One region of the Pseudomonas sp. KK18 genome, then DNA from elsewhere that is predicted to be linked to it. Evidence: predicted binding sites of a transcription regulator. Region 1 holds the regulator's gene; the other holds the start of a gene.
What was found. The regulator FliA, encoded in region 1, starts transcription of late flagellar genes. The targets are predictions, from matches to a motif close to CTAAAGTTTNNNNNNNNNNNGCCGNTAA.
Positions count from the first base shown of each region.

Region 1 (5,686 bases):
CGCGCCAGCAGGAACTGCTGCCATCGCCGGCCCGCGCCCTGGAAACCAAGGAGCTGGGCTGGGACGACGTGACCCCGATCGACATGATCGGCCTGGAAGTCGGCTACCGCCTGATTCCCCTGGTGGATCGCAACCAGGGCGGGCAATTGCTGGCGCGGATCAAGGGTGTGCGCAAGAAGTTGTCCCAGGACCTGGGCTTCCTGATGCCCACCGTGCACATTCGCGACAACCTCGACCTGGCCCCGAGCGCCTACCGCCTGACCCTGATGGGGGTGATTCTGGCCGAGGCCGAGATCTACCCGGACCGCGAACTGGCGATCAACCCGGGCCAGGTGTTTGGCAGCCTCAACGGGATTACCGCCAAAGATCCGGCTTTTGGCCTGGAAGCGGTATGGATCGAAATCAGCCAGCGCAGCCAGGCGCAGTCGCTGGGCTACACCGTGGTCGACGCCAGCACTGTGGTCGCCACCCACCTCAACCAGATTCTGTACAAGCACTCCCACGAGCTGATTGGCCACGAAGAAGTCCAGCAACTCTTGCAATTGCTGGCCAAGGCCTCGCCAAAACTCGCCGAAGAGCTGGTACCGGGTGTGCTGTCCACCTCGCAACTGCTCAAGGTGCTGCAAGCGCTGTTGGCCGAGCAGGTGCCGGTGCGGGACATTCGCAGCATTGCCGAAGCTATCGCCAACAATGCCGCCAAGAGTCAAGATACTGCCGCCCTGGTGGCCGCAGTGCGCGTCGGATTGTCGCGTGCAATCGTCCAAAGCATTGTAGGGCTTGACTCCGAGCTGCCTGTTATCACCTTGGAACCAAGGTTGGAACAAATATTGCTCAATAGTATTCAGAAGGCTGGGCAGGGCGCTGATGAGGGCGTGTTGCTGGAGCCAAGCATGGCAGAGAAGCTGCAGCGTTCGTTGATCGAGGCCGCGCAGCGCCAGGAAATGGAAGGCCATCCGGTGATCCTGCTGGTGGCTGGCCCCGTCCGGGCGATGTTGTCGCGGTTTGGACGCCTGGCTATACCGAATTTGCACGTATTGGCTTACCAGGAAATTCCTGACAATAAGCAAGTGACTATCGTCGCGACAGTAGGGCCCAACGGCTGAGGTAGTGGGATATGCAAGTGAAGCGTTTTTTCGCCGCCGATATGCGTCAGGCCATGAAACTGGTACGTGATGAGTTGGGCGCCGACGCTGCGATTATCGGTAACCGTCGTATTGCCGGCGGTGTGGAGCTGACGGCTGCCCTGGATTACAAACCCTCGGCCCTGGCGCCGCGCGTGCCGAACATGGAACTGGAAGACGAGCTGCGCAAGACCGCTTCGCGCATTGTCTCGGCCCAGGCTGAACTGAGCATGCGTGGCGACAGCGACGCCTCCACCAATCGCCAGCTGTTTGCCGGGCTGCCGTTGACCGCGTCCGAGCCGCTGGTAGAGCCGACTTTTGTTGAACCACCGCGTCCTGCTGCGCCAGCCCCGGCGCCGGCGGTAGACCAGCGGGTGTTCGACTCGATGCGTTTCGAACTCAACGGCCTGCGTGAACTGCTGGAAGTGCAGCTGGGTTCGCTGGCCTGGAACCAGTTGCAGGGCAGCCAGCCACAACAGGCCAACCTGTGGCGTCGCCTGCAACGCATTGGCCTGTCCGGCCCGTTGTCCCGCGACCTGCTGCAACTGACCACGCAAATTGAAGAACCTCGCCAGGCCTGGCGCATGCTCCTGGCCCACCTGGCGCGGATGATCGTCACCCCGGAAATCGAACCCCTGGAAGAAGGCGGTGTGATTGCCATGGTCGGCCCGGCCGGCATGGGCAAGACCACCACCCTGGCCAAGCTGGCCGCACGTTACGTGCTCAAGTACGGCGCCCAGAACATCGCGCTGGTGAGCATGGACAGCTACCGCATCGGCGCCCAGGAACAACTCAAGACCCTGGGCCGCATCCTCAATGTGCCGGTGACCCACGTCGACCCGGGCCAGTCCCTGGCCAACGCCCTCGACCCATTGCTGCGCAAGCGCGTGGTGCTGATCGACACCGCCGGCCTGCAAGCCAGCGACCCGGCCCTGCGCATGCAGCTGGAAAGCCTGGCCGGGCGCGGGATCAAATCCAGAAACTATTTGGTGCTTGCCACTACCAGCCAGAAGCAGGTATTGACCGCCGCCTACCACAGCTACAAGCGCTGCGGGCTGGCGGGTTGCATCCTGACTAAACTGGATGAGACGGCAAGCCTGGGCGAAGTATTGAGCCTGGCAATCAGTCATGAATTACCGGTCGCCTACCTGACCGACGGGCCGCGGATCCCGGATGATCTGCATCTGCCGCGCCGTCATCAGTTGGTCAGCCGGGCTGTCAGCGTGCAAATGCAGGAAGAACCCAGTGAGGAAGCTATGGCTGACATGTTTGCTGACCTCTACCACAGCCCGAACAAGCGAGTTGGCTGAGGCATCATGGCTTTCTATTTAAAAATGACAGTGAAAAGTATCTACATCGATGGCCTGCCAGCAGTTCGCGCGGCCAACTTATGTAGCCTGCGTCTAAGCAAGACAAGGTAAAGAAATAAAATGGGCAGCATGCATCCCGTACAGGTGATCGCGGTGACCGGCGGCAAAGGTGGCGTCGGAAAAACTAACGTGTCAGTGAATTTGTCCCTGGCCCTGGCAGAGCTTGGCCGTCGCGTCATGCTGCTGGATGCTGACCTGGGGCTGGCGAACGTCGACGTTCTGCTGGGACTGACGCCCAAACATACCCTGGCCGATGTCATCGAAGGCCGCTGTGAGCTGCGCGACGTACTGTTGCAAGGCCCCGGCGGGATTCGCATCGTGCCGGCCGCTTCCGGCACCCAGAGCATGGTGCACCTGAGCCCGGCGCAACATGCCGGCCTGATTCAGGCGTTCAGCGACATCGGCGACAACCTCGACGTGCTGGTGATCGACACCGCCGCCGGGATAGGCGAATCCGTGGTCAGCTTCGTGCGCGCAGCCCAGGAAGTGTTGCTGGTGGTGTGCGACGAACCCACCTCGATCACCGACGCCTACGCCCTGATCAAACTGCTCAACCGCGACTACGGCATGAACCGCTTCCGCGTGCTGGCCAACATGGCCCAAAGCCCGCAGGAAGGGCGGAATCTGTTCGCCAAGTTGACCAAGGTCACGGATCGCTTCCTCGATGTCGCCTTACAATACGTTGGCGCAGTTCCTTACGACGAGTGTGTGCGCAAGGCCGTGCAAAAGCAGCGTGCGGTCTATGAAGCGTTCCCTCGTTCGAAGTGCGCATTGGCGTTCAAGGCTATTGCCCAGAAGGTCGATACCTGGCCGTTGCCCGCCAATCCCCGGGGGCATCTGGAGTTTTTCGTCGAGCGATTGGTGCATCAGACGAGCGCAGGACCGGTGCTATGACAGCCAGCGGCTACAACCTTTACAAGAAGTCGGCACGTGACAGTCAAGTCGAATTGATCGAGCGCTATGCGCCCCTGGTCAAGCGCATTGCCTATCACCTGCTGGCGCGCTTGCCTGCCAGCGTGCAGGTCGAAGACTTGATCCAGGCCGGGATGATCGGCCTGCTTGAAGTGTCGACCAAGTACGACGCGAGCAAGGGCGCGAGTTTCGAGACATACGCGGGTATCCGTATCCGTGGGGCCATGCTCGATGAAGTGCGTAAAGGTGATTGGGCGCCGCGATCAGTGCACCGCAATACGCGGATGGTGAGTGACGCAATTCGCTCAATTGAAGCAAAAACCGGTCGCGACGCTAAAGATCATGAAGTTGCGGCCGAACTCCAATTGAGTCTCGACGATTACTACGGGATTTTGAACGATACCTTGGGCAGCCGGCTGTTCAGTTTCGACGACCTTTTACAGGATGGCGAACATGAAGGGCTGCACGAGGACGGCGCGAGTGCCCATCTCGAACCGTCACGGGACCTGGAAGATGAACGCTTCCAGAGCGCGCTGGCGGACGCGATAGCCAATTTGCCGGAGCGTGAGCGACTGGTGTTGGCGCTGTACTACGACGAAGAGCTGAACCTCAAGGAAATCGGTGAGGTCCTGGGGGTCAGCGAATCGCGGGTCAGCCAGTTACACAGCCAGTGCGCGGCCCGCTTGCGGGGGCGTTTGGGAGAGTGGCGAGCGCGCTGACAGGCAGTGTGGGGACACTGCGAACGATACCGTCCAGGCCCTGCGCCCGGACGGGCTTGGCCCGTGGTGCGCCCCCGGTAGTCCTTTTTGTGTAACGCCTGTTGATTGATATGGCGCGCCCAGGTGCTGGGCGCGTTTAAGACTGCTTGGAGGTCGAATTGGACAAGAACATGAAAATCCTCATCGTTGATGACTTCTCAACGATGCGGCGGATCATAAAAAACCTGTTGCGTGACCTTGGGTTCACTAACACGGTCGAGGCGGATGACGGTATTACGGCGATTCCGATCCTCAACAGCGGGAGCATCGACTTTCTGGTAACGGACTGGAACATGCCGGGCATGACCGGTATCGATCTGCTGCGCCACGTGCGCGCTGATGAAAAACTGCGCAGCCTGCCTGTGCTGATGGTGACCGCTGAAGCCAAGCGTGAACAGATCATCGAAGCCGCCCAGGCCGGGGTCAACGGCTACGTGGTCAAGCCATTCACTGCACTGGCCTTGAAAGAGAAGATCGAAAAGATCTTCGAACGCATCGGTCATTGATGCTGCCACGGGGGAGCTATGGAGCATAAAGAATCATCGCAGGCCGACTTTGAGTCGACCCTGAAAAAACATGCTCATCAACTCGTCGAAAGCCTTGAAAGAGGCCAGTTCGGCGACGCGGTGCAGTTAATCCATGAGCTCAACCAGACCCGTGACCGCGGCCTGTACCAGGAAGTGGGCAAGCTCACCCGTGAGTTGCACAGTGCGATAGTCAATTTTCAGATTGACCCGCACATGCCCCAGGCTGAGGAAATCTCGCAGATCACGGATGCCACCGAACGCCTGTCCTACGTGGTCAGGCTGACTGAGGCGGCGGCCAACCGCACCATGGACCTGGTGGAAAACGCCACGCCTCTGGTCAACGGTATGGCCAGTGAAGCCAAGGCCCTGAGCACTGACTGGGGCCGGTTCATGCGTCGGGAAGTGGGCGCTGAGGAGTTTCGTGAGCTGGCGCGTCGGGTCGAGGGCTTTTTGTCCCGCAGCGAGCAGGAAAACCGCACGGTTTCCAGCAACCTCAATGACATTCTGCTGGCCCAGGATTACCAGGACCTCACCGGTCAGGTGATCAAGCGTGTGACCCAACTGGTCACCGAAGTGGAAAGCAACCTGCTCAAACTGGTGTTGATGGCGGGCCAGGTCGACCGGTTTGCCGGCATCGAACATGACCGCGCAGCGATCCTTTCTGAAAAAGATCCACAAAAACACCTCGCCAAGGGTGAAGGTCCGCAGATTCATGCCGATAAACGTGAAGACGTTGTATCCGGGCAAGACGACGTAGACGATTTGCTGTCCAGTTTAGGCTTCTAAGGAGCACACCCATGAGCTTCGGCGCCGATGAAGAAATCCTTCAGGATTTCCTTGTAGAGGCCGGCGAAATTTTAGAGCAACTGTCCGAACAACTGGTCGAGCTGGAAAGCCGACCGGATGATGCGAACCTGCTCAATGCAATTTTTCGCGGTTTTCATACTGTAAAAGGGGGCGCCGGCTTCCTCCAGCTCCACGAGCTGGTGGAGTGCTGT
Region 1 covers NZ_CP146605.1:5,365,318-5,371,003, reverse strand. Annotated here, with positions in the region: gene flhA (flagellar biosynthesis protein FlhA) at 1-1,103, shown strand, start outside; gene flhF (flagellar biosynthesis protein FlhF) at 1,115-2,431, shown strand; gene fleN (flagellar synthesis regulator FleN) at 2,552-3,385, shown strand; gene fliA (RNA polymerase sigma factor FliA) at 3,382-4,122, shown strand; gene V6607_RS24045 (chemotaxis response regulator CheY) at 4,293-4,667, shown strand; gene V6607_RS24040 (protein phosphatase CheZ) at 4,686-5,474, shown strand; gene V6607_RS24035 (chemotaxis protein CheA) at 5,486-5,686, shown strand, end outside.

Region 2 (5,686 bases), 1.6 Mb from region 1:
GAGGTTGCGCACTTCATCGGCCACCACCGCAAACCCGCGCCCCTGCTCACCGGCCCGCGCCGCTTCGATGGCGGCGTTGAGCGCCAGCAGGTTGGTCTGTTCGGCAATCGCGGTAATCACCCCGACGATCCCGCCGATTTCCTGGGAGCGCTGGCCCAGGGTGTTGATCACCGTGGCCGTGCTGTTCAGCGCGGTGGCGATGTGTTCCAGGGACGACGACGCTTCCTGCATCGAGGTGCGGCCGATCCTGGTTTGCTGGGCGTTGTCCTGGGCCAGGCGCTCGGTGTTGCCCATGTTGTCGGCAATATTCAGCGAGGTGGCGCTGAACTCTTCCACCGCGCCGGCCATGCTGGTGATCTCGCCGGACTGTTGCTCCATGCCTTCGTACGCACCGCCGGACAAACCCGACAACGCCTGGGCGCGGCTGTTCACGTCTTCAGCCGCCTTGCGGATATGCGACACCATGGTCGACAGCGCTTCGCCCATCTGGTTGAAACTGCGGGCCAACTGGCCGATTTCGTCATGGCTGGAAACGTTCAGCCGTGCGCTCAAATCACCGGCGCCCAGGGCTTCGGCCTGACGCACCAGGTCGCCCAACGGCTGCAACTTGCTGCGCAGCAACCAGACCGCCGCGCCCACCGCCAGCAGCATCGCGAGCAAGCTGCCGATCGCCAGGCGAATCCCCACCGACCAGGTCACCGCGCGAATTTCGGCTTTCGGCATGCTCGCCACCACCGACCACGGGCCGCCTTCAAACGGCACGGCAACGCTGTAGAAGTCTTCGTTCTTGTCGCTCCAGAAACGGCCTTTTCCAGGTTTGGCGGCCAGGTCGAGCATCACCGGAATCGACTGATCCAGCGCCTGCACGCCAGCGGGCGGTACCAGCCAGTGCTTCTGTTCGTCCAGCAGCGCCAGGGAACCGGTCTGGCCGATGCGGAAACGCTTGAGGTTGTCGAACTGGGCGTTCTGCGCATCGGTGTAGTCGAAGCCGACAAATAGCACCGCAATCACTTTGCCGCTGGCGTCCCGCACCGGGCTGTACTGGGTCATGTAGGAGCGATCGAACAATACCGCACGGCCAACGTAGCCCTGCCCGCCCAGCAAGCGTTGATAGGCCGGATGCTGGTGATCCAGCGCCGTACCGATGGCGCGGCTGCCATCCTGCTTGGTCAGGGAGGTGCTGACGCGGATAAAGTCCTCGCCGCTGCGTACGAACAAGGTCGCCACGCCGCCGGACATCTGCTTGAACTCATCGACTTCAGCGAAGTTGTTGTTGAGCACTTCCTCGCCCAGGTACAGGCCCGGCGTCTGCACGCCCGCCACCGTCACCGGTTGCTCAGGGCGCGTACTCAAGCCGGCGCTGAAGCGCTTTTCAAACAGCCCGCTCAAACGCTGGGTACTTTCGCGCAAGGTGCTGTGGAAGGTATTGAGTTGGTCGGCCAGCAAGCGGGCCTCGCTGGCCAGGTGCTCCTCGCGGGTGTCGAGGTTGGCGGAATCCAGCGAACGCAACGCGAATACCGTGCTGCCGCTGATGACGACAGCCAGTATCACGGCGAGGGCAAGCCCCAGTTGAGAGGCAATCCGGGCGCGAGGTTGAGACATGAAGGCTCCTGGCCGAGGCCAGGATCATCCTGATCTCATAGCGCTGCTCGGCAAAATTCTAATAGGGGAAACGTTGCAGAACGGTAGTTCCAACAACCCTACTTCGGCGGGCAGGCTCAATACTTGAGCGAATCACAGGGGTATCGCGCAAACGATTGCTGGCCGGTGCGCAATCCACTCAGTCGAGGCGCTCGACCTGGGGCAATTCCATGGCCTGCACTTCGCCCTGGAGAAAGTCACCCAGCCGTCGCAAACGCTCGCCACCCGGCCGGGTCTTCGGCCACACCAGATAGTAATTTTCCCCACTGGCCACAGCGGTGGGCCATGGCAGGCTCAGGCGGCCCTGGGCCACGTCTTCGGCCACCATCAGCAAGTCGCCCATGGACACGCCGTACCCTCGGGCAGCGGCGATCATGCCCAACTCCAAGGTGTCGAACACCTGCCCGCCCTTGAGCGAAACCTGGGATGACAGCCCCATGCGCTCCAGCCAGTTGCGCCAGTCACGCCGGTCCGGCGTCGGGTGCAGCAGTTCGGCAGAGGCCAGGCGTGCAACGTCCCAGGGTCCGTCGCTCAACAGGTTCGGCGCGCCCACCGGAATCAGCAACTCCGGAAACAGGTAGCTGGCTTCCCAGTCCGGCGGGAAATGCCCGTTGCTCAACAACACCGCGCAATCGAATGGTTCCTGGTTGAAATCCACCTCATCGACGCTCATCCAGGCGCTGGTCAGTTGCACTTCATTGCCCGGCTGCAGGTGCCGGAAGCGACTGAGGCGCGCCAGCAGCCAGCGCATGGTCAGGGTGGACGGCGCCTTCATGCGCAAGATGTCGTCCTCGGCATTCAAGGTATGGCAGGCGCGCTCCAGGGCCGCAAAGCCTTCACGCACGCCCGGCAGCAACAGGCGCGCTGCCTCGGTGAGTTGCAAGGTGCGGCCGCTGCGCTGGAACAGGCGGCAGGCGAAATGCTCTTCCAGGGTACGAATGTGCCGGCTCACCGCACTTTGGGTAATCGACAACTCTTCCGCCGCCCGGGTGAACGAGTTGTAGCGGGACGCAGCTTCAAACGCGCGCAAGGCGTAAAGAGGAGGAAGACGACGAGACATGGCGAAAACTCCGACGGCGCAATATCGAAACCCTACCAGAATCATTCAGGCATGAGTTTTAATCATGCGAACCATCGGATTTATCCCTTTGTGCAATGCGCTGTGAGCGCCGAGAATCAACCCTTCCACCCTTCCCTGACTTTTTGAGCGTGATGATCATGCGGCATCCGGCACGTACCGAACTCTGGGCCATTCTGCGGCTGTCAGGGCCGCTGATTGCCTCACAGTTGGCCCACATGCTGATGGTGCTGACCGACACCCTGATGATGGCCCGCCTGAGCCCCGAGGCCCTGGCCGGCGGAGGCCTGGGTGCGGCGAGCTATTCGTTCGTGTCGATTTTCTGCATCGGCGTGATCGCTGCCGTGGGCACGCTGGTCGCGATCCGCCAGGGCGCCGGCGACATCGAGGGCGCCACCCGCCTGACCCAGGCCGGGCTGTGGCTGGCCTGGTTGATGGCGCTGGTGGCTGGTTTGCTGCTGTGGAAACTCAAGCCAGTGCTGCTGATGTTCGGCCAGACCGAAACCAACGTCGCGTCCGCCGGCCAGTTCCTGACCATCCTGCCGTTCGCCCTGCCCGGCTACCTGACGTTCATGGCCCTGCGCGGCTTCACCAGTGCTATCGGCAAGGCCACGCCGGTGATGGTGATCAGCCTGGGCGGCACGGTGATCAACTACCTGCTCAACCACGCGTTGATCGAAGGCATGTTCGGCCTGCCGAAACTCGGGCTGGTGGGCATTGGCCTGGTCACCGCCATCGTTGCCAACTGCATGGCGTTGGCGTTGATCTGGTACATCAAATACAACCGTGCCTACGACGCGTATCCGCTGCGCAAGGGTTTGCTGCGGCCCAACCTGCACTACCTGCGGGAACTGTGGCGCCTGGGCCTGCCGATTGGTGGCACCTATGCGGTGGAAGTCGGGCTCTTTGCGTTCGCCGCGCTGTGCATGGGCACTATGGGCAGCACGCAGCTGGCTGCGCACCAGATCGCCCTGCAGATCGTGTCGGTGGCGTTCATGGTGCCGGCGGGCATGTCGTACGCGATCACCATGCGTATCGGCCAGCATTATGGTGCTGGGCAGTTGCTGGAAGCGCGGCTGGCCGGGCGAGTTGGCATAGGCTTTGGCGCGGTGGTGATGCTGGGCTTTGCAGCGGTGCTGTGGTTGTTCTCGCACCCACTGATCAGCTTGTTCCTCGACCAGCATGACCCGGCGTTTCGCGACGTGATCAACCTCGCCGTCAGCCTGCTGGCGGTGGCCGCATGGTTTGAGCTGTTCGACGGCGTGCAGACCATCGCCATGGGCTGTATTCGCGGACTCAAGGATGCCAAGACCACCTTCCTGGTCGGGCTGGGCTGCTACTGGCTGATCGGCGCACCGGCCGCATGGTTGATGGCGTTCAATCTCGGCTGGGGGCCGACGGGCGTTTGGTGGGGCCTGGCCCTGGGCCTGGCGTGCGCGGCAGTCAGCCTGACCTGGGCGTTTGAACGGAAGATGAAGCGGATGATTCGCCAGGAGCCTGAAACCCACCAAGGATTTCAAGCCGCGCAGCCGGAGTAACGGCTGTACTCGGTCAAATGTGGGAGCGGGCTTGCTCGCGAATGCGGTGGGTCAGCCATGAATTGGTTGGCTGAAATACCGCATTCGCGAGCAAGCCCGCTCCCACATTTTTGATCGGGTTCACAACATCAGATCACGCCGCCCACCAGTTCCTGGCTGTCACCAAATGTCAGGTAGTCCACCAGTTCCGCCAACGGCAACGGCTTGCTGATCAGGTAGCCCTGGGCCTGATCGCAGCCGAACAACCGCAGCAACGCCAGTTGCTCGGCGGTTTCCACGCCCTCGGCGACCACTTCCAGGTTCAGGTTATGAGCCAGGTTGATCATGGCGTGCACCAGCTTGCGATTCTCTTCGCGCTCTTCCATGCCGCCGACAAAGCTCTTGTCGATCTTCAGCAAGGCAATCGGCAGGCTGTTGAGGTGCACGAACGACGAAAAGCCGGTGCCAAAGTCATCCAGGGAAAAGCGCACACCCAGGCGGCCCAGCGCATCCATGGTCTGCTTGACTAGGTCGCTGCGGCGCATCACGGCGGTTTCCGTCAGCTCAAATTCCAGCCACTGGGCTTCCACGCCGCGCTCGGCAATCAGCCGGCTGAGGGTGCTGAGCAGTTGGCTGTCCTGAAACTGGCGGAACGACAGGTTGACCGCCATGTGCAACGGCGCAATCCCGCGTTCGCGCAGGTCCTGCATGTCGCGCAGGGCCCGGGAAATCACCCAGTAGCCCAGCGGCACGATCAAGCCGCTCTGCTCGGCCAGCGGCACGAACTCGCTCGGCGGCAACAGGCCGCGCTCACCGTGGCGCCAGCGCACCAGCGCTTCCAGGCCGACGATATGCCCATCGTCGAGGTCCAGGCGGGGCTGGTAATGCAGTTCCAGTTCGTCACGGCGCAACGCCCGGCGCAGTTCGCTCTCAAGGTCGGCGAGGCTGCGGGCATTGCGGTTGATGCGTTCGTTGAAGATATGAAAGGTGCAGCCCTGGGTGCTTTTGGCTTGCTGCATGGCGATGTGGGCGTGCCACATCAACGGGTCGGCGCCAGCCTTGGCGCGGGCATGGGCCACGCCGAGGCTGCAACCGATCAGCAGGCTTTCGCCATCGACCCAATAGGGTTCGGCCATGGCTTCGACGATGCGCTCGGCCATCCATTCGGCGCGCTGGGGCGCACGGCGGGTGTCGATCAGCAGGGCAAATTCGTCGCTGCCCAGGCGCGCCAGTTGATCGCCGGCCTCCAGCTGGCTCTTGAGCCGCGAGACCACTTGCAGGATCAGCCGGTCGCCGGCCTGGTGGCCGAGGGCGTCGTTGGCGTGACGGAAGTTGTCCAGGTCGAGGTGGCCGAGGGCAACGCCACGGCCTTCGTTTTCCGCCAGGCGGGCGGTCAGCAGGGTCTGGAAGCCCTGGCGGTTGGCGATACCGGTCAGCGGGTCCTGTTCGG
Region 2 covers NZ_CP146605.1:6,985,074-6,990,759, forward strand. Annotated here, with positions in the region: gene V6607_RS31895 (methyl-accepting chemotaxis protein) at 1-1,602, opposite strand, end outside; gene V6607_RS31900 (LysR substrate-binding domain-containing protein) at 1,781-2,701, opposite strand; gene V6607_RS31905 (NorM family multidrug efflux MATE transporter) at 2,854-4,257, shown strand; gene V6607_RS31910 (bifunctional diguanylate cyclase/phosphodiesterase) at 4,386-5,686, opposite strand, start outside.
Region 2: a site for FliA is predicted at 1,703-1,730, ahead of V6607_RS31895 (methyl-accepting chemotaxis protein). Genes of this name have one in related genera too.